3 regions of the Desulforamulus hydrothermalis Lam5 genome follow, and region 2 is predicted to be linked to each of the others. Evidence: riboswitches for the same ligand, from Rfam matches in the RefSeq annotation. Region 2 holds a riboswitch; each other region holds the start of a gene.

Region 1 (7,115 bases), on a different contig from region 2:
ACCTGCCAGGTCAGAAGTATGGTAGGCTCGCCGGCGCAGTTCCAATTTGCCCTGATCTGCCCATTCTTTAATGGCCGGGGTAACCTCCGGACTCACCACTATTACCCTGGCCCCGCACTCCAGCAGCGAACCGACCTTCCGTTCCGCCACTTGGCCGCCGCCCACCACCAGACAAAGCCGACCGGCTAATTTAACAAAAATAGGGTAAAGCATTTCCATGTATCGCTGTTTTTAGAACCTCCTAATGCCAATAAAGTCTGCAATCTCATAAAAGGCCTGTTTAACCGGCCGGTCCGGCAGTAATGCCAAATTGTTTTTGGCTTTGTCAATATACCGGCGGGCTACTTCAAAAGAAAATTCGATACCCCCGGCTTCCTTAATAATATCTATAGCTTCTTTTACCTGGTCATCAGTTTTGTTTGGTATCTCCACCAGCTCCCGCAGGCGCCGGCGCTGCGGGCTTTTCTCCAGCGAATAAAGCACCGGCATGGTTAATATGCCCTGGCGCAGGTCGCCCCCCAGGGGTTTCCCCAGCAAAGACTGGTCAGCTACCATATCCAAAACATCATCAGTAATCTGAAAAGCCATGCCTAACTGGTGGCCAAACCTTCTTAAACGCTGCCGGTCCTGGACCGGTGCTCCGGCGGCCACAGCTCCCAGCTGGCAACTGGCCGCAATTAACAAAGCCGTTTTACGTTCTATGCGGTAAAAATAGTCGCGCCAACTTTGATCCGCCTTGAAGGCGGTAGAAATTTGGTGAATTTCTCCTTCACACATTTTTACACTGGTTTCTGCCAACACCTTGGCAATTACCGGGTTCTCATATTGTGAAATAAGCACCAGAGATTTGGCAAACAGATAATCTCCTGTGTGCATGGATATGGCATTGCCCCAATTGGCTTTTACTGTGGGAGTACCCCTTCTGGTCTGCGAATTATCCACCACATCGTCATGTACCAATGATGCCATATGAATCAGTTCTAAAGCCACGGCCAGGGGCAAAAGTTTTTCCAAGCTGTAGTTGTATAACTTACCTGCCAAAAGCGCAAAAGCCGGACGTAAACGTTTTCCTCCGGCATTCAATAAGTGCATGGATGTTTGAGTTAGCAGTGGATCACGGGATTGAACAACCGCTTTAATTTCCTGTTCAACTAATTCCAGGTCTTCCCTAACCTGTCTGAAAAAATCCAGCATATTGCAAACCGTCACCTACTTGAGAGTATCTTTCCACCATAACAGGTACTTATTCGCCAATAGTTAAAAAATTCCTCTATTTTTAGCTTAACCTTCAGCCGGCATATTTTTGTTATACCGGCAAATCTTGATCCTGCAGGAAAATCCCTCTGGGCGGTGAAATTACCAATATAAATATTTTTTAGGAGAGATCACGATGACAAAAAGATTTATTCCCCGCCGGGATCTCGTGGATCTGCTTGATACTGAAACCATGCGCAGTTTTCTTCTGCAAGTTTTGCAGCATATCGATGACAGCCAAACTCTTCCTTATTATAATCCGAAACTGGATAAGCTGGGACACGAAGTTCTCAAAACAGCTTTTCAATTCGGCCTGGTCAATCTTAACGGTGGGTGCCCCGGCTGTGGAGGTTGCTCCGCTGAGACGCAGGCTGATCATCCAAAACCGGATCAAACATCTGAAAAAGGAAAAATCATTCCCTTTAAGCGGGAATAGCAAGCTAACGGCTAACATAAAAAACAAGCAGGTTGACCGGCATAGCCGAGGCGGGCAAACAAAACCGCAAGTAACATATTTGCCGGCGACAATTTATTGTCTGCGAACCTTTACTATGTTATAATAAGACGGAAATTAATAACTTTTAGATATACCTTGGGAGTGGATGGTGCCTGGTGGTGCTCCTGGTCTTCAAAACCAGTCGTTGGGCAGCGCTCCTGTCCATGGTGGGTTCGATTCCCACACACTCCCGCCAGTAATTTGAAGGCTTCCGAGCAATCGGAAGCCTTCAAAATTTGGTGGTTTGCTGATTCCCGGCCGGCCACTTGGTAACCCCCTGCATTTGCAAGGAGAAATCGGGCCGGCTCACGTTATACTTATTTACCCGGTTCACTTGCTTCTTTTCCTGCGTCCGGAGAAAAGAGAGATTCGCCGTATTTCTCCCGACCAAACTCCCCGATTATTTTTTGAGTATCAGGATTTATCATATACTCCACAAACGCTTTAGCCCCGGCAGCGTTAACTTTGGAAAATTTATTGGGGTTTACTTGCATGACATGGTAAATATTAAGCAAATCTTTGTCACCCTGGGAAACAATAACAAGTTTAAGATTTTTCTTCTGGGCAAGATAAGTGGCCCTGTCGGTTAAGGTATAACCTAATTTTTCATTGGCGATGTTCAATGTTTGACCCATGCCGCTGCCGGATTCCTGATACCATTTCTGTCCTTGCGGATCAATTTTGGCCGCCTCCCAGAGAGCGAGCTCTTTTTTATGTGTGCCTGAATCATCCCCTCTTGAAACGAAAATCGCACCCTTTGCTGCTATTTTTTGAAAAGCTTCCTTACTGCTCCTGGCTTGTTTTACACCGGCCGGGTCATTCTCCGGCCCGACAATAATAAAATCATTGTGCATCACTAACCGGTAATTAATAACCGCTCCGGCATCTACCAAAGGTTTTTCAGACTTGGGAGCATGGGTTAACAGCACGTCGGCTTCTCCCTTTTCCCCCATTTTCAAGGCTTGTCCGGTTCCTACCGCAACAGCCTTAACCCGGTAGCCGGTTTGTTTTTCAAAATCCGGGATGAGAATATCAAGGAGTCCGCTGTCCTGGGTGCTGGTGGTAGTTGCTAAAATTACATCCGGCGTTTCCGGCTTGGCTGCCTCATTACTGTTCTCCTTGGGCTCGCTTTTACCCTGACATCCAACCATAAATGCAGCAAGCAGTGCAAAAATTACAGCAATAGTACTTATTTTACGCATCATGCAATCTCTCCTTTAAAACAGAGCAATTTGAACTAAATTACTTAATCAACCTGTTAAGACAAAACGCAGACCATGGGCATGAAACAACAGCAGTATTGCAGGCTTTGGTAAGGCAATTAAAAAACCGGGCTTTATCCCCGGAAAAGGAAACAAAGCTCGGCATTACCTGTCGTCTATCATCTCCTTTCCGCAACGGGAGGCATGCCGGTTTCCCAACATACCCTGTCGGTCCAAAAACCATAACAATGTTACAAGAATTTATAACAGTGTCTACAGGTTATTGGACTCGGAGTTTTAATTTTAATGCTTAATTCTGCAAAATTATCGGTAATCCTTTTTATCTGACAGAAAAATTTAAAAACTAAGCCGGTTTTTGACCGCTAATTATATAGCTGACTTCCCGGCTGTTTTACGCAGAAACCCCTGCCGGTTCGCCAAATTTGCAAGTATTGCGGATTGCTGTAATCATCTTCCATAATTATCCACATTATCCACTGTTTTATCCCCAGTTTTTTCCATGACACATGTTAATCCGGCAAATGACCCTATTCGCGTAAAATGTTGGGCCGGTCTGACCAAGCTAATTCTTTGGTCAAATCTCTAATGGCATTTTTCAACCGCTCTTCTTCAATCTTCAACCTTTGGATGTCTGACCTGACAAGCATTAATTGTTTGATCAGCTCATTGATATGGGCTAATTTTTGCTTATGCCGGTAAGTTCGAATATCAGTTACCATAAATTTATTATTCCCCAAATTTTAACAAGTTATCCAAATCGTCAGAAGCTTTTTGGATAGCTTTTTTTAAAGCTGCTTCCCGTGCTTTAAGCTCAAAATAGCCATAATATGCCAAGGACTGCCGCTGCTGTAAACGAATTAGCAAGCCCGGCTCAATGCCCTGTGGTAATTGATCAATCATCGCTTGGTAATCCGGCAGGTTAAGGTTATCAAAGTATTTTAAAAACTGTCTGACTTCCAAAATTTCCTTTACCAAGGCGTTTAATTTTTTTAATTGGTTACGCTTGCGAATTTCTTTAATTTGTGTAACCATGCCGATCACCAAATTAAAATTTTTCTTATTTTAGGGCTTATATAATTTGCTCCACAGCTTCCGGCTGCAAATATCCGCTAAAAGAACCTGGCGGTAACTGGTTTTATCGGTAAAGCCATTGGCTGGATAATCGGCCAGGTTGGGGTTAGGGTTGTGTGCTTCATGCGCAACCGGCTTACGCCCTGCTTGGCGGCTTTGCCACAGCCACTGGCGCACCAGTTCATCCATGCCTGCATTTACCAATTCTGAGCGCAACTCCTGTGCCCTTAAGGTACTCTCCAGGCAAATAAAGCTCTGGCAAACCAGGGAACGGCATGCATAAGCGGAACAAATTCGCTCTTGTTGATTGAGAAAAATACAAGCCCCTTCCAGGGTGAAGCCCAGGCTGATATCAACCGCACCGCCTTCCACATATACATAGCAATACTTTTCCAGAAAATCCAGCAGCGGCCGGCGTTTATCCAGTTGTAACAGGTTAGCTTGTTGCAAATAATTATAAACATCAATACTGGTCAGGGGTATACGTTCCCAACAGCATTCATCGCAACCCCGGCAAGGAGGATCAGTATTTTTTTCTATAAATTCGTTAACCGCATCCAGATAGTCCTGCACAGTGGCCCTTGGATGTAAAACTTCAATATCATACAGGTTACCCGTCTTTTTATATACGCGTATTTTCACGTCTTTCCCTTACTTCCCTCAGAAAAGTTTGCAAGATTGTTTTACAAGAAACACAAAAAGCAGGGTTTCCCCCTGCTGGATACAGCTGGAGCGGAAGACGGGATTCGAACCCGCGACCCTCGCCTTGGCAAGGCGATGCTCTACCACTGAGCCACTTCCGCATCAACAATGTTAATATAGCATAAATCTTAAAGTTTGTCAAAAGCAAATATTTTAAAATACGAACTTTTACCTGGTTTTAGTCCTGCATACAAGTATTCCCTTCTTAAACATTATTCTAAACGGGCCCATTCATTCATAAAGTATATCAGGCAAACATGAAGGGGGTGATGAAGATCAGTCAGCGCATATCCTCCCCAAAATAGCAGGAATTTTTAATATTTAAGAGAACTACACCTAAAAACAAGGAGGATATGCTATGTATAAAAAAATTTTGGTACCCTTAGACGGCTCTGAACGTGCCAGAAAGGCCCTGTCCCATGCTGTTGAGTTAGCGGCAAAACTGGCTGCCAAGATAACTTTAATGCATGTGGTGCCCAGTTTACCTCCCTATGTAAATACGGCCGTGGATCGTTTAGGCCAGGCGCAGCAAGCCATTGTTGAAGAATTAATGAAAAACGGCCAGGAATTACTTGATCAATATATTTCTATGTTTAGTGGTAATAACATAGCTGTTGATACATTTATTGTCATGGGGCAACCGGCAGACGAAATCTTAGAAAAAGCCCGGGCCGAAAATTACGATTTAATCATCCTGGGAAGCCGTGGTTTAGGAGAAATAAAGGGCTATTTAATGGGAAGTGTCAGCAATCGTGTCTCTCGACACGCCTCCTGCCCGGTCTTAATTATCCGCTGACGAAAACTCCATACAACAAATAAGGCTGCTGCACTACGAACAGCTTAGTTCATGGTGCAGCAGTCATTTTAAAGCAACGTAAGATCAGGGAATTTTATTATGTTAAGAATAACAAAAAGGGATAATTGCAACTGCGAAAATGCAGTATTGCAACCTCCCTTTGAGTTGATAAGAATTACAATTTGTTTAATTTAATATTTAACACTGCCGGATAGTTAACCGGAATAGGTTTGCTGTCTTTCGGCTCAGTAATTACTGTCGAGTTATAAGAACCCGGCAAAGGTTCTTTAGTTTGATAATTAACCGTTAATACATTGCCTTCCAACTTAATATCCACAATGTAGATTTCATAGCCGCTGGAAGGCTTTTCGCCCCAGGAAATTTCTAATACTCTGTCGCCTTCCGCCCCGCTAATAATTTTGGCTGTCACGTCGTCATCGCCTGCACTGACCAGTTGCCTCACTTCTTTTAAGGCAGCAACCACTTCTTCTGATGTAACACCCTGTTTGGGCAGAAAACTGCCATCACGGTTTAAACTCATAATATTTAAACCTACTACCAATTTTATATCGTCCACTGCCCGGCTGCCGGCAGCAGCCAGATCTTTAATCGGCGGCAGGGCAGCAGGCGGTTCTATCTGTTCGGCAGCCTTTTGACGCAACAAAGAGCTTATCACTTGCGCCATTTCTTCCCTTGATAATATTTCCGCCGGACGGAAAAGCCTGTCGGTGGTTGGCAAAGCACCGTTGTAAGCTAAAATCATAACGGCATTGGCCTGTGGTGAACCAGCCGGCACGTCATCGTAAAAGTCTGAAACTTCGGGTGCTTTAAAAAAGCGAAAATTATCAAGGTTTAACCCCAAATAATTTACCAGCTTTACCGCAAATTCGCCCCTGTTTACATAGGATACCGGCTTATTTGCTTCATTACATAACGACTTGCCGGCAGGGGTTTCAATTTTAGGCACAAATTTGATTTCATCGGCTTGCCCCGGGCCCATCGGCCAAAAAAAAGCAGCACCTATAATTAAAGCACTAATTATATAACTACCTGCGGACTTATGCATAGAATTCCCTCCTGTTACTTAATTGACGTAACGCCATAACAGAAAGTTCCAGCCAGCCGCCGGTATTAACAAAATTACCCCGGTTGCTGTTTCGCTCATTAAGCGGTGCTAAGACAAGTGTCCGGCAGAGTTCAAAAGACCGTTTGAAACGTTAAAGCTTTACAACATGCTTGCCCTGCCGGCAGGCCGGCCTTATTCTTCTAAATGCAGCTGTTTATTCTCCATACTTTTAATTCTAATTAAAGACTCAATCCTGACGCCCTGTTCACGCAGGGCTTTACCCCCACCCTGAAACAGTTTTTCAATTACTATACCCACCCCCGCCAGATGAGCACCCGCCTGTTCAACCAGTCTGATCAATCCTTTCAGTGCCTCGCCCCGGGCTAAAAAATCATCAACTATCAGCACCCGATCGTGACAACTTAAAAACTGACTGGCAACATAAATATCTACCGACTCGTTTTTGGTAAATGAGTAAATATTAGCAAGATAACAGTCCCCCTGTAA
Region 2 (7,115 bases):
GGCGATACGTCCATGTAATCAACCCGGTCGGTGGGCACCAGCAGTGTATCATGGCCCCGGCGTGCGTTAACCCGTTCTTCCACAAAATAGCCGTTTTCATCCAGTGGCGCGTTGGCCTGAGCAATAATATGGCCTTCTTCTTCGTCGGCCGTAAGGTAAACAATCTCATCGGTAACCCGCTTGTTGGCTTTGTCAACCTTACGATAAGGCGTTTCAATAAAGCCAAAGCTGTTAATGCGTGCATAGGTGGACAATGAGCCAATTAAGCCGATGTTGGGACCTTCCGGCGTTTCAATGGGGCACATGCGGCCGTAGTGGGAGTGGTGTACGTCACGCACTTCAAAGCCCGCCCGTTCCCTGGAAAGACCGCCGGGCCCCAGGGCTGACAGACGCCTTTTATGAGTTAATTCCGCCAGCGGGTTGGTTTGATCCATAAACTGGGACAGCTGGCTGGAACCAAAAAACTCTTTAATGGCCGCCACTACCGGCCGGATATTAATCAACACCTGGGGTGTGATAACGTCAACATCCTGGATGGTCATTCTTTCCCGGACCACCCGTTCCATCCTGGATAAACCGATGCGGAACTGGTTCTGCAGCAGCTCGCCCACCGAGCGCAGTCTTCGGTTGCCCAGGTGGTCAATATCGTCAACGCTGCCTTCGCCTTTCATCAGGCCAAGCAGGTAGCGGAAGGTAGCTACAATATCCTCTTTGGTTAACTCCCGGATAAACTCACGTTCCACCGGAACTTCTTTGTTTAAATAGCGATCCCATTCTTTGGGCCCGTCTTCGCCTTTAGGATAACGGTAAAGCACGCCGTGCTTTAATTTCTTCTGCAGCTTGTAACGTCCCACATGAGCCAGATCATATCGCTTGGGGTCAAAGAATAAAGTATATAATAAAGAGCGGGCGCTTTCCACCGTTGGCGGTTCACCCGGCCGCAGCCGCTTGTAGATTTCTACCAATGCTTCTTCTTCTGAATCTGTGTTGTCCCTGGTTAAGGTTTCTTGAACAAATTTGTCATTCTCAAACAGTTCGAGAATCATAGCATTCGAACTGTAACCAAGGGCCCGGATTAATACTGTGGCCGGGATTTTACGGGTGCGGTCAATGCGAACGAATATGTGATCATTGACATCGGTTTCAAACTCCAACCAGGCTCCACGGTTAGGAATCACGGTGGATGTGAACAACCTTTTGCCGCTGGAATCGATATGGTCAGCAAAGTAAACGCCGGGGGAACGGACCAATTGGCTGACAATTACACGCTCAGCCCCGTTGATAATAAAAGTACCTTTGTTGGTCATCAGCGGGAAGTCCCCCATAAAGACTTCCTGTTCCTTGACCTCCCCGGTCTCTTTGTTTATCAGGCGGACTTTCACTCGCAAGGGAGCGGCATATGTTACATCGCGTTCCTTGCACTCTTCCACGGAGTACTTGGGTTCTCCCAGAGTGTAGTCCAGGAATTCAAGCACCAGATTGCCTGTAAAATCCTGAATGGGAGAGATGTCGTGAAACACTTCCCGCAGGCCCTCCTGCAGGAACCATTCGTAAGAATTTCGCTGAACTTCAATCAGGTTGGGCAAATCCAGCACTTCACGAAGTTTGCCGTAGTTCCACCTCACCCTGTTTCCTACTTGTTCCGGGTAAGCCATCGAACGCATCACACCCCTTAAATAATTACATAAATGACGGTCTTGTGCTAAAATTACAGACAACGAAAAGCAAGGTCTTGCTTTTTTATCAACAATCCCTCGCTTTTAAACACTATAACGCCTTATCTACTTTATTTTGGCCATTTATGCAGAAAATTATGCACAATTTTTGCCACCTAACCAAGTTTATTTTAGGTTATCCACAGAATGACATTTTGTAATGTTAGCACAAGTGGCAGTATTTGTCAAGGTGGTTTTTTGTCTGTTGACGAAAAAAATTGGGATTTTTATTTTGGCATTAAAGTTTAAATGCCTCTGTCTGTCAATGGCAAGCCATATATTTTTTCAGGCGGCAGCATGATGTTAACCAGACTGCCCGACCGCACCCTGCCGGCAAAGAAAAGTTCTTTGTTAACCTGCAAGGTTATGGAAAACCCGCAGTCCACTGTAAGCTTCAGCTGGCTGCTTAACGGATAAATCTTGGTTACCCGGCCCCGGCATAGGTTAGGACCGCCGTCCGGTTTGCGGTCTTCAATTAAAATTACGTCTTCCGGCCGGATGCACAGGTTAATATTGGTACCGGGCCGGTAATCCTGCCGGGCAACAAAACTTATCACCGTCTCGCCCACCTGTGCTGTCCTGCCGCCCGGCAGAACAACCCCCTGCAAAACATTTTCAATGCCCACCAGCCTGGCCACCTCCTCATTGACAGGATAGCGGAAGATGTCCTCGGTGGAACAATCCTGCACTATTTTGCCCGCTGACATAGCGCACACCCGCCCGGCCAGCAAAGGAATTTCTTCCACGTTATGGGTAATAAAAACGGTGGCTGTGGCGGTAGCTTTAATAATTTCACCGATTTCTTCAATAAGCGTTATCCGGGTAGGTAAATCCAGTGCGGCAAAGGGTTCATCCAAAAACAGCACCTGCGGTTCCAGCGCCAGAGCCCTGGCAATGCTTACCCTTTGTGCTTCACCTCCCGAAAGATAACGGATATGCCGATCTGCCAAATGTGCAATTTGCAATTTTTTAAGCCAGTAATTTACCCGGCGGGCTATTTGATCTCGCGGCAGTCCCCGGAAGCGCAGCCCTTGTGCCACATTGCCAAACACCGAACCGCTGAGCAACAGGGCTTCCTGAAAGACCATGGCCATTTGACGCCTTACCTGTAAGGGGCTGCCCGTCACCTGCCGGCCGTCAAAAATAATCTCCCCCTGCCAGGGTTTTTCCAGCAAGGCTAACAATTTTACCAGGCTGCTTTTGCCGGCGCCGTTGGGGCCGATCAGGGCAATTGTTTCACCCTTATGCAAAACAAAATTGTCAATGTCGATCAGAGTCCTTCCTGCCACTCCCCAACAAAGGTTTTTGACCTGCAAAATTACCTGCTGCCCCTGCATTTTTTCACCTGCTTTTCTGCCGTTTACCCATGAAATTTAACAACCGGTTTCCCCGGTGGCCGGAAGCGGTTGTTTCGCCCTGCTGCTGCAGCAGGGTCAGTAATAACGTAACACCGTAAGCCAATAATAACAATATAACACTTAAGGCAATAGCTGCCGCAAAATTTCCTTTGGAAACCTCCATCACCGTGGCCGTTGTCAATACCCGCGTGTACCCCTTGACATTGCCTCCCACCATCATGGAAGCTCCCACTTCGGATACTACCCCGCCAAATCCGGCAATAACGGCAGCCAGCAGCGGCAACCTGGCCTCCCGCATTAACAGCCACATATATTGCCGCCGGGAAGCGCCCAGCGCCAGTATCTGCAGGCGCAACTGCGGTTTTATCTGCTGTACTGCCGCAATGGTAAAACCCGTAACAATCGGGGTAGCAATTACCGCCTGGGCAATCACCATAGCGGCAGGCGTGTACATCAGCCCTAAAAATCCCAGTGGGCCGTACCGCCAAAGCAATATGCTTACCCATAATCCAACCACCACCGGCGGCAGGCCCATACCGGTATTCACCAGACTGATTATAAAGCCGCGGCCGGGAAAATTTCGCAGAGCCAAAAACACGCCGGCCGGGATGCCCAGAAAAAGGCTTATCAGGGTAGCAAGGCCGGAAATCTTTAATGTTAAGAAAGTAACCTGATATACTTCGGGGTCCCCGCCGAACAAGCTGATTAACGCTTCCCTGACGCCGTTGACAATAAGGTCCATAATGCGGTCAACTCCCAAATTTAATTTGCATATCGGCATAGATTTATTAGCGCTGCAATAACAACAAAACCAGGTCGCGGAAAGCAATGACCTGGCCGTAACATCTTCATCACTCTCCTTTCCACACGGGAGGCAAACCGGTTTCCCGGCTTACCCTAGCGGCCGGCAATCCGTCGCATAAAGCCTTAGGACAACCGGCTCGGAGAAACAAGATAATTTTGTTCAGGGCAAACAACGTTCCCCAACGTTATTTGCCAATTAGGGTATATTTTACAGTACATGCAAAAATACGTCAAGATTTAGGCAGACTTTTCTGACAACCCGGGCGGCCCTCCGGGACTGTCAGAACAGGCCGGTTTTTTATCTGATCAATCCGGCAGCTTGTTTGCAAACAAAGAGGGTATGCCCATAGTACTGCTTTAGGCATACCCTCCCTGTCTTTATAAACCGGTCACAATAAACTTATTACTTAATTTCAACAGTAGCGCCGGCTTCGGTGAGCTTAGCTTTGATAGCTTCAGCATCTTCCTTGGTGGTTTTTTCTTTGATGGGCTTAGGAGCACCGTCAACCAGGTCTTTAGCTTCTTTCAGGCCCAGACCGGTGATTTCGCGCACAACTTTAATAACGTTGATCTTCTTGTCGCCGGCATTAGCCAGGATAACATCAAACTCGGTTTTTTCTTCTTCAGCGGGAGCAGCAGCACCGGCTACAGGTGCAGCGGCAACGGCCACCGGAGCAGCAGCAGATACACCAAATTCTTCTTCAAAAGCTTTTACCAGTTCGGCCAGTTCCAGCACGGTAAGGCCTTTAACAATTTCTAATACTTCAGCTACTTTAGACATACTGATCTTGTACCTCCTCAAAATTTATAAATAATTTAAGCAACGGAACAAACTAAGATGCTTGACTCTCTTTTTGCTGACGCACCTGATCCAGAACATAAACCAGATTGCGCAGGTTGGCAGCCAGTACGCCGGCAAAGCCATACAGGGGAGCCTGCATGCCACCCAGTACTTTGGCCAGCAATACTTCTCTGGAAGGCAGGTCGGCCAGGGCTTTGACGCCGTTGGCATCAATCACCTTGCCTTCTAAAATACCGGCTTTGATGTCAACCCCTTGTTTCACTTCCTTAGCAAAATCCGAAAGGATTTTGGCAGGAGCCACCGGGTCTTCAATACCAAAGGCAAATACCGTAGGCCCTTCCAGGTAGGGATCTAATCCCTCAACACCGATTTCCCGGGCGGCAATACGGGCCACGGTGTTCTTAGCCACCTTCATTTCACTGCCGGCTTTGCGCAGGCGAGCCCGCAGGTCGGTGATTTTAGCCACTGAAATGCCGCGAAAATCAGCTAAAATGGTAACCTGGGATTGGGACATTTTTTCTTTAATTTCTTCCAGCATAACTGCTTTTTGAGCTTTTGTGGTCGGCAAGAGCTACACCTCCTTCCGCTGGAATAAAACAAAAGGGGGAATTCGCCAAGACAGGCAAAATTCCCCGCAATGCTTCACACTTTTGCAGTAATTCACCCGGTCTCGGCTGGCGGCTTAAGCCATTAAGTCAAGGACACCAACTGTCTACGACTGGACTTATTCAGTTGTCGCAACCGGGCAAAGTCCCTAGAGCTTGTTGGGGTTAATTTTAATCCCCGGGCCCATGGTAGAGGAAACGGTGATGCTCTTCATGTACTGACCCTTGGCGGAAGCAGGCTTAACACGCTGCAATGTATCAGCCAGGGTTTTAAAGTTTTCAGCCAGCTTTTGGGCATCAAAAGAAACCTTACCAATGGGTGCGTGAACAATACCGACTTTATCGGTACGGTAAGTAATCTTACCGCCTTTGGCATCTTTTACAGCAGGCCCTACATCAAAGGTTACAGTACCTGTTTTGGGGTTGGGCATTAAACCACGGGGGCCCAGAACACGACCCAGTTTACCAACCATCCCCATCATATCCGGGGTGGCAATGGCTACATCAAATCCCAACCAACCGCCTTGAATCTTTTCTACCAGCTCCTCGGCGCCGACAAAATCTGCACCGGCCGCTTCAGCTTCCTTGGCTTTTTCGCCTTTGGCAAAGACCAGTACGGTTTTGGTTTTACCGGTTCCGTGGGGCAGCACAACCGCACCTCTCAGTTGCTGGTCGGCGTGCCGGGGGTCAACCCCCAAGCGGAAGGCCACTTCAACAGTTTCATCAAATTTGGCGGGAGCGGTCTTTTTAACCAGCTCCATAGCTTCCAGGGGCTCGTAAAGAGTGTTTTTATCATACTGCTTCCGGGCTTCCTGAAGCTTTTTCCCTTCTTTGGGCATGTATTTCCCTCCTTTGTGGTACTAGCGGACTACATCCTCCCACCGGATGAAGCTATCCTTCTACAATTTCTACGCCCATGCTGCGGGCGGTGCCTTCAATCATGCGCATGGCAGCCTCCAGGCTGGCAGCGTTGAGATCAGGCATTTTTAATTCGGCGATTTCTTTAACTTTAGAGCGGGGCAGTTTACCCACTTTCTTCTTGTTAGGCTCGCCGGAAGCGGTCTCTATACCTAAAGCCTTCTTCAGCAGTACTGCTGCAGGAGGCGTTTTAGTAACAAAGGTAAAGGACCGGTCTTCATATACTGTAATTTCAACCGGAATAATCAAGCCGGCTTGCGCTGCAGTAACTTCATTATATTGTTTGACAAAAGCCATAATGTTTACCCCGTGTTGACCCAGGGCAGGACCTACCGGGGGCGCCGGGGTGGCTTTACCGGCCGGAATTTGCAGTTTGATTATGGCAGCTACCTTTTTGGCCATATCCAGTCCACCTCCTTACAACCTACAAGCTTAAAGCATTTTTTCAATTTGAGAAAAATCAAGCTCGATGGGAGTTTCACGTCCAAACATTGATACCATAACTTTAACTTTACCCTTTTCAGGGTAAATTTCTTCAATCACACCTGCAAAGTTTTCAAAGGGCCCGTCAATTACCTTGACATTTTCGCCAACACTGACGTCAATCCTGGTTTTCGGTTCTTCCAAGCCCATCTGCTTAATAATGGCCTTGGCTTCTTCCTGGCTTAACGGGATAGGCTTAGAACCTGTGCCGACAAAACCGGTTACTCCCGGCGTATTGCGCACCACGTACCAGGAATCATCAGTCATAATCATTTCTACCAGAACGTATCCGGGAAATACTTTTTTCTTTGAAACCTTTTTCTTGCCGTTTTTAATTTCCACTTCATCTTCCATGGGCACCAGAATACGAAAGATTTTATCTTCCATATTCATGGATTCAATTCGCTTCTCCAGGTTGGCTTTGACCTTA
Region 3 (7,115 bases), on a different contig from region 2:
GATCGCCGTAAAGTTGACATTCCCATAGATTACAACGGTTTCCGCATACCTGATGAGTTTGTGGTGGGCTACGGTCTGGATTTTAATGAGCGGTACCGCAACCTGCCTTATATTGCGGTGCTGAAACCGGAAATTTATAAAGGTTAAAGTTTTTACTGAACGGAGGAGTTGTAAATGTCCTTTGCCGAGCAGGAGCTTATCCTGGTGCTGGATTTCGGCGGCCAGTACACCCAGCTGATTGCCCGCCGCATCCGGGACTGCCGTGTTTATTGTGAGATTGAACCTTACAACGTGTCCCTTGATAAAATAAAAGCCCTAAATCCCCGGGGCATTGTTTTCTCCGGCGGCCCTGCCAGTGTCTATTTGCCCGACGCCCCCAAGGTGGATCCGGCTGTTTATGAGCTGGGCATCCCGGTGCTGGGTATTTGCTACGGCATGCAGTTAATGACCCAGCAACTGAAGGGGAAAGTGGTGGCTGCCGAGCAGCATGAGTACGGACGCACCAGAATGCAGGTAATGCAGTGCGATAATATTTTGAAAAACCTTACCGCCGATGAAGAATGCTGGATGAGCCACGGCGACCGGGTAGAAGAAGCGCCGCCGGGCTTTCAGGTAATTGCCAGGACTGACAAGGCACCGGTGGCAGCCATGGCCAACCCGGACAAGAAGCTGTATGCGGTTCAGTTTCACCCCGAGGTGGTTCACACCCCCAAGGGTACGGAAATTCTCAAGAGCTTTTTGTTTGACATTTGCGGCTGCAGCGGCGCCTGGAACATGGGTTCATTCCTGGAGGAGGCGGTTCGGGAGGTTAAGCAAAAGGTGGGCAACCGCCAGGTTTTGTGTGCCTTGAGCGGCGGCGTGGATTCTTCCGTGGCGGCGGTGCTGGTGCACCGGGCGGTAGGTGACCGGCTCACCTGTGTGTTTGTAGATCACGGTTTATTAAGAAAGAACGAAGCACAGCAGGTGGTAGAAACCTTCCGCAACCGGTTTAACATCAAACTGGTGCATGTGGACGCTTCGGAACGTTTCTTAGAGAAACTAAAGGGTATTACCGATCCCGAACAAAAGCGTAAAATCATTGGTGCCGAGTTTATCCGGGTGTTTGAGGAAGAAGCCAGGAAACTGGGCGATATTGATTTTCTGGTACAGGGCACCCTGTACCCGGATGTGGTGGAAAGCGGCACCGCCACAGCGGCCGTCATTAAATCCCACCATAATGTGGGGGGCCTGCCGGAAGATATGCAGTTTGAACTGATTGAACCCCTGCGCTGGCTGTTTAAGGATGAAGTGCGCCGGTTAGGCGAAGAACTGGGCCTGCCGGAAGAAATTGTCTGGCGCCAGCCTTTCCCCGGCCCCGGTTTAGCGGTCAGGATACTGGGTGAAATCACCAGGGAAAAACTGGCCATATTGCGCGAGGCAGATTTTGTGGTGACCGATGAAATTAAAAAGGCCGGCTTGGCCAGGGAAATCTGGCAATACTTTGCGGTGTTGCCGGACATGCGCAGCGTCGGTGTCATGGGTGACGGGCGTACTTACGCTTATGCTGTGGTGGTGCGGGCGGTTTACAGCCATGACGGCATGACCGCCGACTGGGCCCGCATCCCCCATGAGGTGCTGGCCAACATTTCTACCCGCCTGGTCAACGAGGTGGCAGAGGTTAACCGGGTGGTGTACGACATTACTTCCAAACCGCCGGGTACTATTGAGTGGGAATAGTAAAAGAAAAACCCTGCAAGATTCTATATTATAGGGCTTGCAGGGATTAATTTTATACTGTCCATTTGAAGCCCTACCTCCAATTCATAGAGCATGACAGTTGCCTGGCATAACCGGAAGTGGTCATTAAGCGGTGTTCAATAATAGCAAAGAACCAACGAATGGCTGATGCACTTTTTGGAAAATACGGATTAGTCTTTCTCTACGCCTGATTTCCAATTTAAGCGGGAACCTTTTGACGGGCTTATTAAGTTGAGGTTAGCTAGCAATAAAAAAGAAGGTATTTATTCGACAACATCTGATCTTTGTTTACAAAGGAAATATTAAATTTTGCGTAGAATATAACCCACAGTCGGATAATTAATTAATTAAGAAGCAGATTTGTCTTTTTTTGGAACATTTTTACCATTATAGAACACCGAAAATAAAAGGCAATGCAAAATTGATTTATTATAGAACGGATTATAACGGATAATATATGGTATGGATTTTGCTATAAATTTCAACGAACTTGTCTCCGAGCCGTTAGATCTAAAGCATAAGCCATGATCTCCCGGCCGTTAGGGTTCACCGGGAAACCGGTGGGCCTCCCGTGAGGAAAGGAGTACGGTAAATACTTGGCTAACAAGGCCAGGGTCTGCCTGCTTCTTTGCGGAGACTCTGGTTTTTATTTTTTAACAAGATAAATCTGAATTGTGAGCTCCGAGCTTGGTAGTCTAAGGCAGTGCTATGACGGCCAAGCCGATAGGGTTTAATGGGAAACCATTAAGCCTCCCGTGTGGAAAGGAGTATAGTAGTAAACCTTGGGGGTAGAATGCCAGGGTGCTGTTTATCCTTCCACAGCATCCTGGTTTTTATTTTTCTATCATAAATACAAGGGGGATATGGTTATGAAGATGGTACCGGTCCAGGAGGCGGTGGGAATGGTTCTCTGCCACGATATTACCCAGATTATACCGGGTAAATTTAAGGGCAGGGCATTCAAGAAAGGGCACATTGTAAAGTTTGAAGATATTCCAAGACTGTTGGATCTGGGCAAGCAAAACTTGTACGTATGGGAAATAAATAAAGACCTATTGCATGAAGATGACGCAGCCCTGAGAATTGCCAGGGCAGCTGCCGGTCACGGCATAACCCTTACTGAACCTAAAGAGGGCAAGGTAAACCTGGTGGCCAAAGAAAAGGGGCTGCTTAAGGTAAATTCAGATGCTTTATACAGTATTAACGAACTGGAAGATGTAATGTTTGCAACTCTACATACCAACCAAATAGTTGAAAAGGATAAAGTATTAGCGGGTACCAGAATCATTCCTCTGGTTATTAAGGACGACAAAATTCGCAATATTGAAAATATATGTCGAATTAACTACCCGTTGATTGAGGTCAAACCCTTTAGATCTTTAAAAGTTGGTGTTGTCACCACCGGCAGTGAAGTGTATCATGGTCGAATTCAGGATGAATTTGGACCGGTAGTAACCAAAAAAATAGCGTCGTGGGGGAGTTATGTCTTCAGACAGATATTTGTGTCTGACAGCACAGAAATGATTGTAAATGCAATCAACCAGTTATTGCGAGAGGGGGCTGAGATGATAACAGCTACCGGAGGCATGTCTGTAGACCCCGACGATTTGACTCCCGCCGGAATCAGAGCTGCCGGTGGACGCATTGTTACCTACGGTGCACCCACTTTGCCCGGGGCTATGTTTATGGTGGCCTACATGGGAAAAGTACCGGTTCTGGGGTTGCCAGGTTGTGTAATGTACAGCCGCAGCAGTATTTTTGACCTGGTGGTCCCTCGCATTTTGGCAGGGGAAGAAATAACCCGCAGAGATATTGTTGCTCTGGGTCACGGTGGTCTCTGTGTTAACTGTAAGGAATGCAGATATCCGGACTGTGGTTTTGGCAAATAACTTGGAATTGAAATTTAAGGTGCTGTTTGACAGGCCTTAAAGATTTAATAAATAGAGAAGGAGTGTAAAAAATTGATTAAAAAGAAGCTTAACATCAACGGTGTTACTACTGTTGTAGTTGCCGATCCGGAAGCTATGCTGGCAGATGTCCTGCGTGGACAACTGCACCTGACCGGAACCAAGGTTGGCTGCGGCAAAGCCCAGTGCGGGGCCTGCTCGGTGATCTTGAACGGCAAGGTAATCATGTCCTGCGCCTACAAGATGAAACGCATTCCCGACGAATCCATTATTACCACCATTGAGGGTATCGGCACCCCCACCAACCTGCACGCCCTGCAACTGGCCTGGGTTAAATACGGCGCTGCCCAGTGCGGCTTCTGTTCCCCTGGCTTTATTGTATCCGCCAAGGGTCTCTTGGACCAAAACCCGAACCCGACCCGGGAAGAAGTACGCGACTGGTTTCAGAAGCACAGAAATGTCTGCCGCTGCACCGGTTACAAGCCCATCGTGGACGCTGTGATGGCGGCTGCCAAGCTGATGCGCGGTGAAATCACTGTAGAAGACCTGAGCTTCCGGATGCCGGCTGACGGCAAGATCTTGGGTACCGATTATCCACGTCCATCTGCTGTGGGCAAGGTCACAGGCACCATTGAATACGGCTCCGACTTCGGTCTCCGGATGCCGCCCGGCACCCTGCAGCTCAAACTGGTCCAGGCCCAGGTTTCTCATGCCAGGATTCTCTCCATCGATACCTCCGAAGCTGAAAAAATGCCCGGTGTTTACAAGGTTGTTACGCATAAGGATATTAAGGGTAAAAACCGCATTAACGGCTTGAACTTCCCAAACAACAAGGGGGACAGCTATGACCGTCCGATCCTGTGTGATGAAAAGGTCTTCCAGTTCGGCGACGCCATTGCCATTGTCTGCGCCGACACGGAAGCAAACGCCCAGGCTGCTGTAGAAAAAGTTAAAGTAGAACTGGAAATTCTGCCGCCTTACATGAGTGCTCCTGCTGCCATGGAACCCGATGCCATTGAGATTCACCCCGGTACCCCCAATGTTTATTATAAGCAGCTTATCGAAAAGGGTGAAGACACTGCGCCGCTGATGGAAAAAGCAGATGTTGTGGTGTCTATGGAAGACTTATACGTCGGCCGCCAGCCCCACCTGCCCGTCGAGCCGGATGTTGCCGCCGCTTACTATGACGAAAACGGCAACCTGCAAATTCTGTCGAAGAGTATCGGCCTGGACCTGCACGCCCTCATGATTGGCGAAGGCCTAGGCCTCGAGCCGGGCAAAAACCTGTTCCTGTCCCAGTTCCCCGGTGTGGGCGGTACCTTCGGCTACAAGTTCAGCCCCACCATTGAGGCACTGGTGGGTGCTGCTGCCATGGCTACCGGCAAGCCTTGCTTCCTGAACTTCAACTACTACCAGCAGATTACTTACACCGGCAAGCGGTCACCTTTCTTTATCGACCTGAAGTACGGCGCTACTAAGGACGGCAAGATCATTGCCATGGAAAGCAACTGGGCAGTGGACCATGGTCCTTACTCCGAGTTTGGCGACCTCCTGACTCTGCGTGGTGCCCAGTTCATTGGCGCCGGCTATGGCATTCCGAACATCCGCGGCGTAGGCTACACGGTTTGCACCAACCACTGCTGGGGTTCCGCCTTCCGGGCTTACGGTTCACCCCAGAGCTTCTTTGCCTCCGAGACTCTAATGGACGTCCTGGCTGAGAAATTGGGCATGGATCCGCTGGAACTGCGCTATATTAACGCTTACCGCCCCGGTGATACCAACCCCTCCGGTCATGAGCCTGAAGTATACTCTATAACCGAGTTGATCGACGCTATCCGTCCCAAGTATCAGGCTGCTCTGGAGAAGGCTAAAAAGCTATCTACGCCGGAGAAGAAGCGCGGCGTCGGCGTATCTGTCGGTGTCTACGGCTGCGGCCTGGACGGCGTAGACGGCGCTGAAGTGTGGGTAGAACTGCTGGCAGACGGCAGAGTTCAGATAAGTACCAACTGGCAAGACCACGGCCAGGGTGCAGACATGGGTCTGCTGGCCACCTCCCACGAAGCTTTACGTCCGATGGGCATTAAGCCTGAGCAAATTAAACTGGTTATGAACGACATGAATTTAGCCCCGGCCGGTGGCCCCGCTGGCGGCAGCCGCTCCCAGCTGGTTATCGGGAATGCCGCTATCAACGGTTGCGAACAACTGTTGAACGCACTGAAGAAGGCCGACGGCACTTACATGACCTATGACGAGGCAGTGGCCAACGGTATCCCGTTAAAATATATAGGTCAGTGGAGCACAGCTGCCGATAACTGCACTGCCTGCGATGAAAAAGGTCAGGGCAAACCCTTTGCCACTTACATGTACGGCGTCTTCCTGGCTGAAGTGGAGGTGGACACCAAGACCGGCAAAACTCAGGTTGTGGGTATGACTTTGGCCGCCGACGTAGGCGAAGTTGTTAACCAAACCGTCCTCGACGGTCAAATTTACGGTGGCTTAGCCCAGGGCATCGGCTTGGCGCTGAGCGAAGATTTCGAAGACCTGAAGAAGCATACGAGCATGGCTGCTTGCGGCATTCCGTACGTCAAGGACATTCCGGACAACATGGAGATCATCTACGTAAACAAGTCTCGTAAGATTGGACCGCACGGCGCTTCCGGCGTGGGCGAACTGCCGCTGACTTCTCCCCATGCTGCCATCTGCAACGCTATTTACAACGCCTGTGGTGTACGTATCACCCAGCTCCCGGCCCTGCCGGAGAAGATCCTGGCCGGTCTCCGGGGTAAAGAAATCCCTGTAGTTAAACGACCGATTAAAAACCCTGCTTTCTAAACAAAGAAGCATTTTGGATTGAAATATTAATTAAGTAAAGGTCTCTGCCTAAAACGAACTAAACAGTCTCACGCTTTTAGTTCGTTTTAGGTTTCAGTCGTCGATCGACAGGCAACCGTCGTCAGGTTTGCAAGTTTTTCTTTTAGGGTCTTTTTATTCGTTGAAACCAGAGTTTTACATTACCCCTGACAACTGAAGACCGACGACTGAATAAGTAAGGTGGGATAACATGGATCATAAACGAATATTTGAATTTGAAGAAAAATGTATTCAGGAGCACCCACCGGCTTGCACCGCTGCCTGTCCCGTTCACGTAGATGTGAAAGGTTTCATACGGGAAATTAAGGCCGGGCGCTTTGATGAGGCATTAAATATATATAGTAAGTCAGTTCCCTTTCCTGGTATCATCGGTCGCATCTGTGACCATCCCTGCCAGGCTGCTTGCAAGCGTAAGGAAGTGGGTGACGCCATTGCTATCGCGGCCTTGGAGAAGGCCTGTGTTCAGCTGGTGCAAGCCAGCCCACCTAAAGTAACGGCTCCATCCGGTAAGAAACAGAGGGTGGCGGTAATAGGTGGTGGTCTTAGCAGTTTAACAGTTGCCTTTGACCTTGCTAAGAAGGGGTATCGGGTTACCCTGTT

Evidence for each region. Region 2 has a riboswitch for molybdenum cofactor ahead of DESHY_RS04765 (ABC transporter permease). Riboswitches for the same ligand answer to the same signal wherever they lie in the genome.
Region 1: another riboswitch for molybdenum cofactor. It lies ahead of DESHY_RS00735 (ABC transporter substrate-binding protein); the one in region 2 lies ahead of DESHY_RS04765 (ABC transporter permease).
Region 3: another riboswitch for molybdenum cofactor. It lies ahead of DESHY_RS11875 (molybdopterin-binding protein); the one in region 2 lies ahead of DESHY_RS04765 (ABC transporter permease).

Annotation. Positions count from the first base shown of each region.
Region 1 is NZ_CAOS01000001.1:130,834-137,948, reverse strand. It holds gene DESHY_RS00750 (precorrin-2 dehydrogenase/sirohydrochlorin ferrochelatase family protein) at 1-213, opposite strand, end outside; gene DESHY_RS00745 (polyprenyl synthetase family protein) at 232-1,194, opposite strand; gene DESHY_RS00740 (hypothetical protein) at 1,391-1,690, shown strand; tRNA gene DESHY_RS13825 (tRNA-Sec) at 1,849-1,946, shown strand; gene DESHY_RS00735 (ABC transporter substrate-binding protein) at 2,068-2,952, opposite strand; molybdenum cofactor riboswitch at 3,120-3,259, opposite strand; gene DESHY_RS00730 (hypothetical protein) at 3,501-3,692, opposite strand; gene DESHY_RS00725 (hypothetical protein) at 3,700-4,005, opposite strand; gene DESHY_RS00720 (YkgJ family cysteine cluster protein) at 4,036-4,686, opposite strand; tRNA gene DESHY_RS00715 (tRNA-Gly) at 4,773-4,847, opposite strand; gene DESHY_RS00710 (universal stress protein) at 5,105-5,542, shown strand; gene DESHY_RS00705 (S-layer homology domain-containing protein) at 5,718-6,608, opposite strand; gene DESHY_RS00700 (xanthine phosphoribosyltransferase) at 6,801-7,115, opposite strand, start outside.
Region 2 is NZ_CAOS01000007.1:27,534-34,648, reverse strand. It holds gene rpoB (DNA-directed RNA polymerase subunit beta) at 1-1,655, opposite strand, end outside; gene DESHY_RS13325 (ABC transporter ATP-binding protein) at 1,961-3,052, opposite strand; gene DESHY_RS04765 (ABC transporter permease) at 3,057-3,815, opposite strand; molybdenum cofactor riboswitch at 3,914-4,032, opposite strand; gene rplL (50S ribosomal protein L7/L12) at 4,281-4,658, opposite strand; gene rplJ (50S ribosomal protein L10) at 4,711-5,247, opposite strand; gene rplA (50S ribosomal protein L1) at 5,434-6,123, opposite strand; gene rplK (50S ribosomal protein L11) at 6,176-6,604, opposite strand; gene nusG (transcription termination/antitermination protein NusG) at 6,635-7,115, opposite strand, start outside.
Region 3 is NZ_CAOS01000013.1:345,914-353,028, forward strand. It holds gene hpt (hypoxanthine phosphoribosyltransferase) at 1-147, shown strand, start outside; gene guaA (glutamine-hydrolyzing GMP synthase) at 175-1,716, shown strand; molybdenum cofactor riboswitch at 2,220-2,337, shown strand; molybdenum cofactor riboswitch at 2,405-2,521, shown strand; gene DESHY_RS11875 (molybdopterin-binding protein) at 2,607-3,626, shown strand; gene DESHY_RS11880 (molybdopterin-dependent aldehyde oxidoreductase) at 3,699-6,476, shown strand; gene DESHY_RS11885 (pyridine nucleotide-disulfide oxidoreductase/dicluster-binding protein) at 6,706-7,115, shown strand, end outside.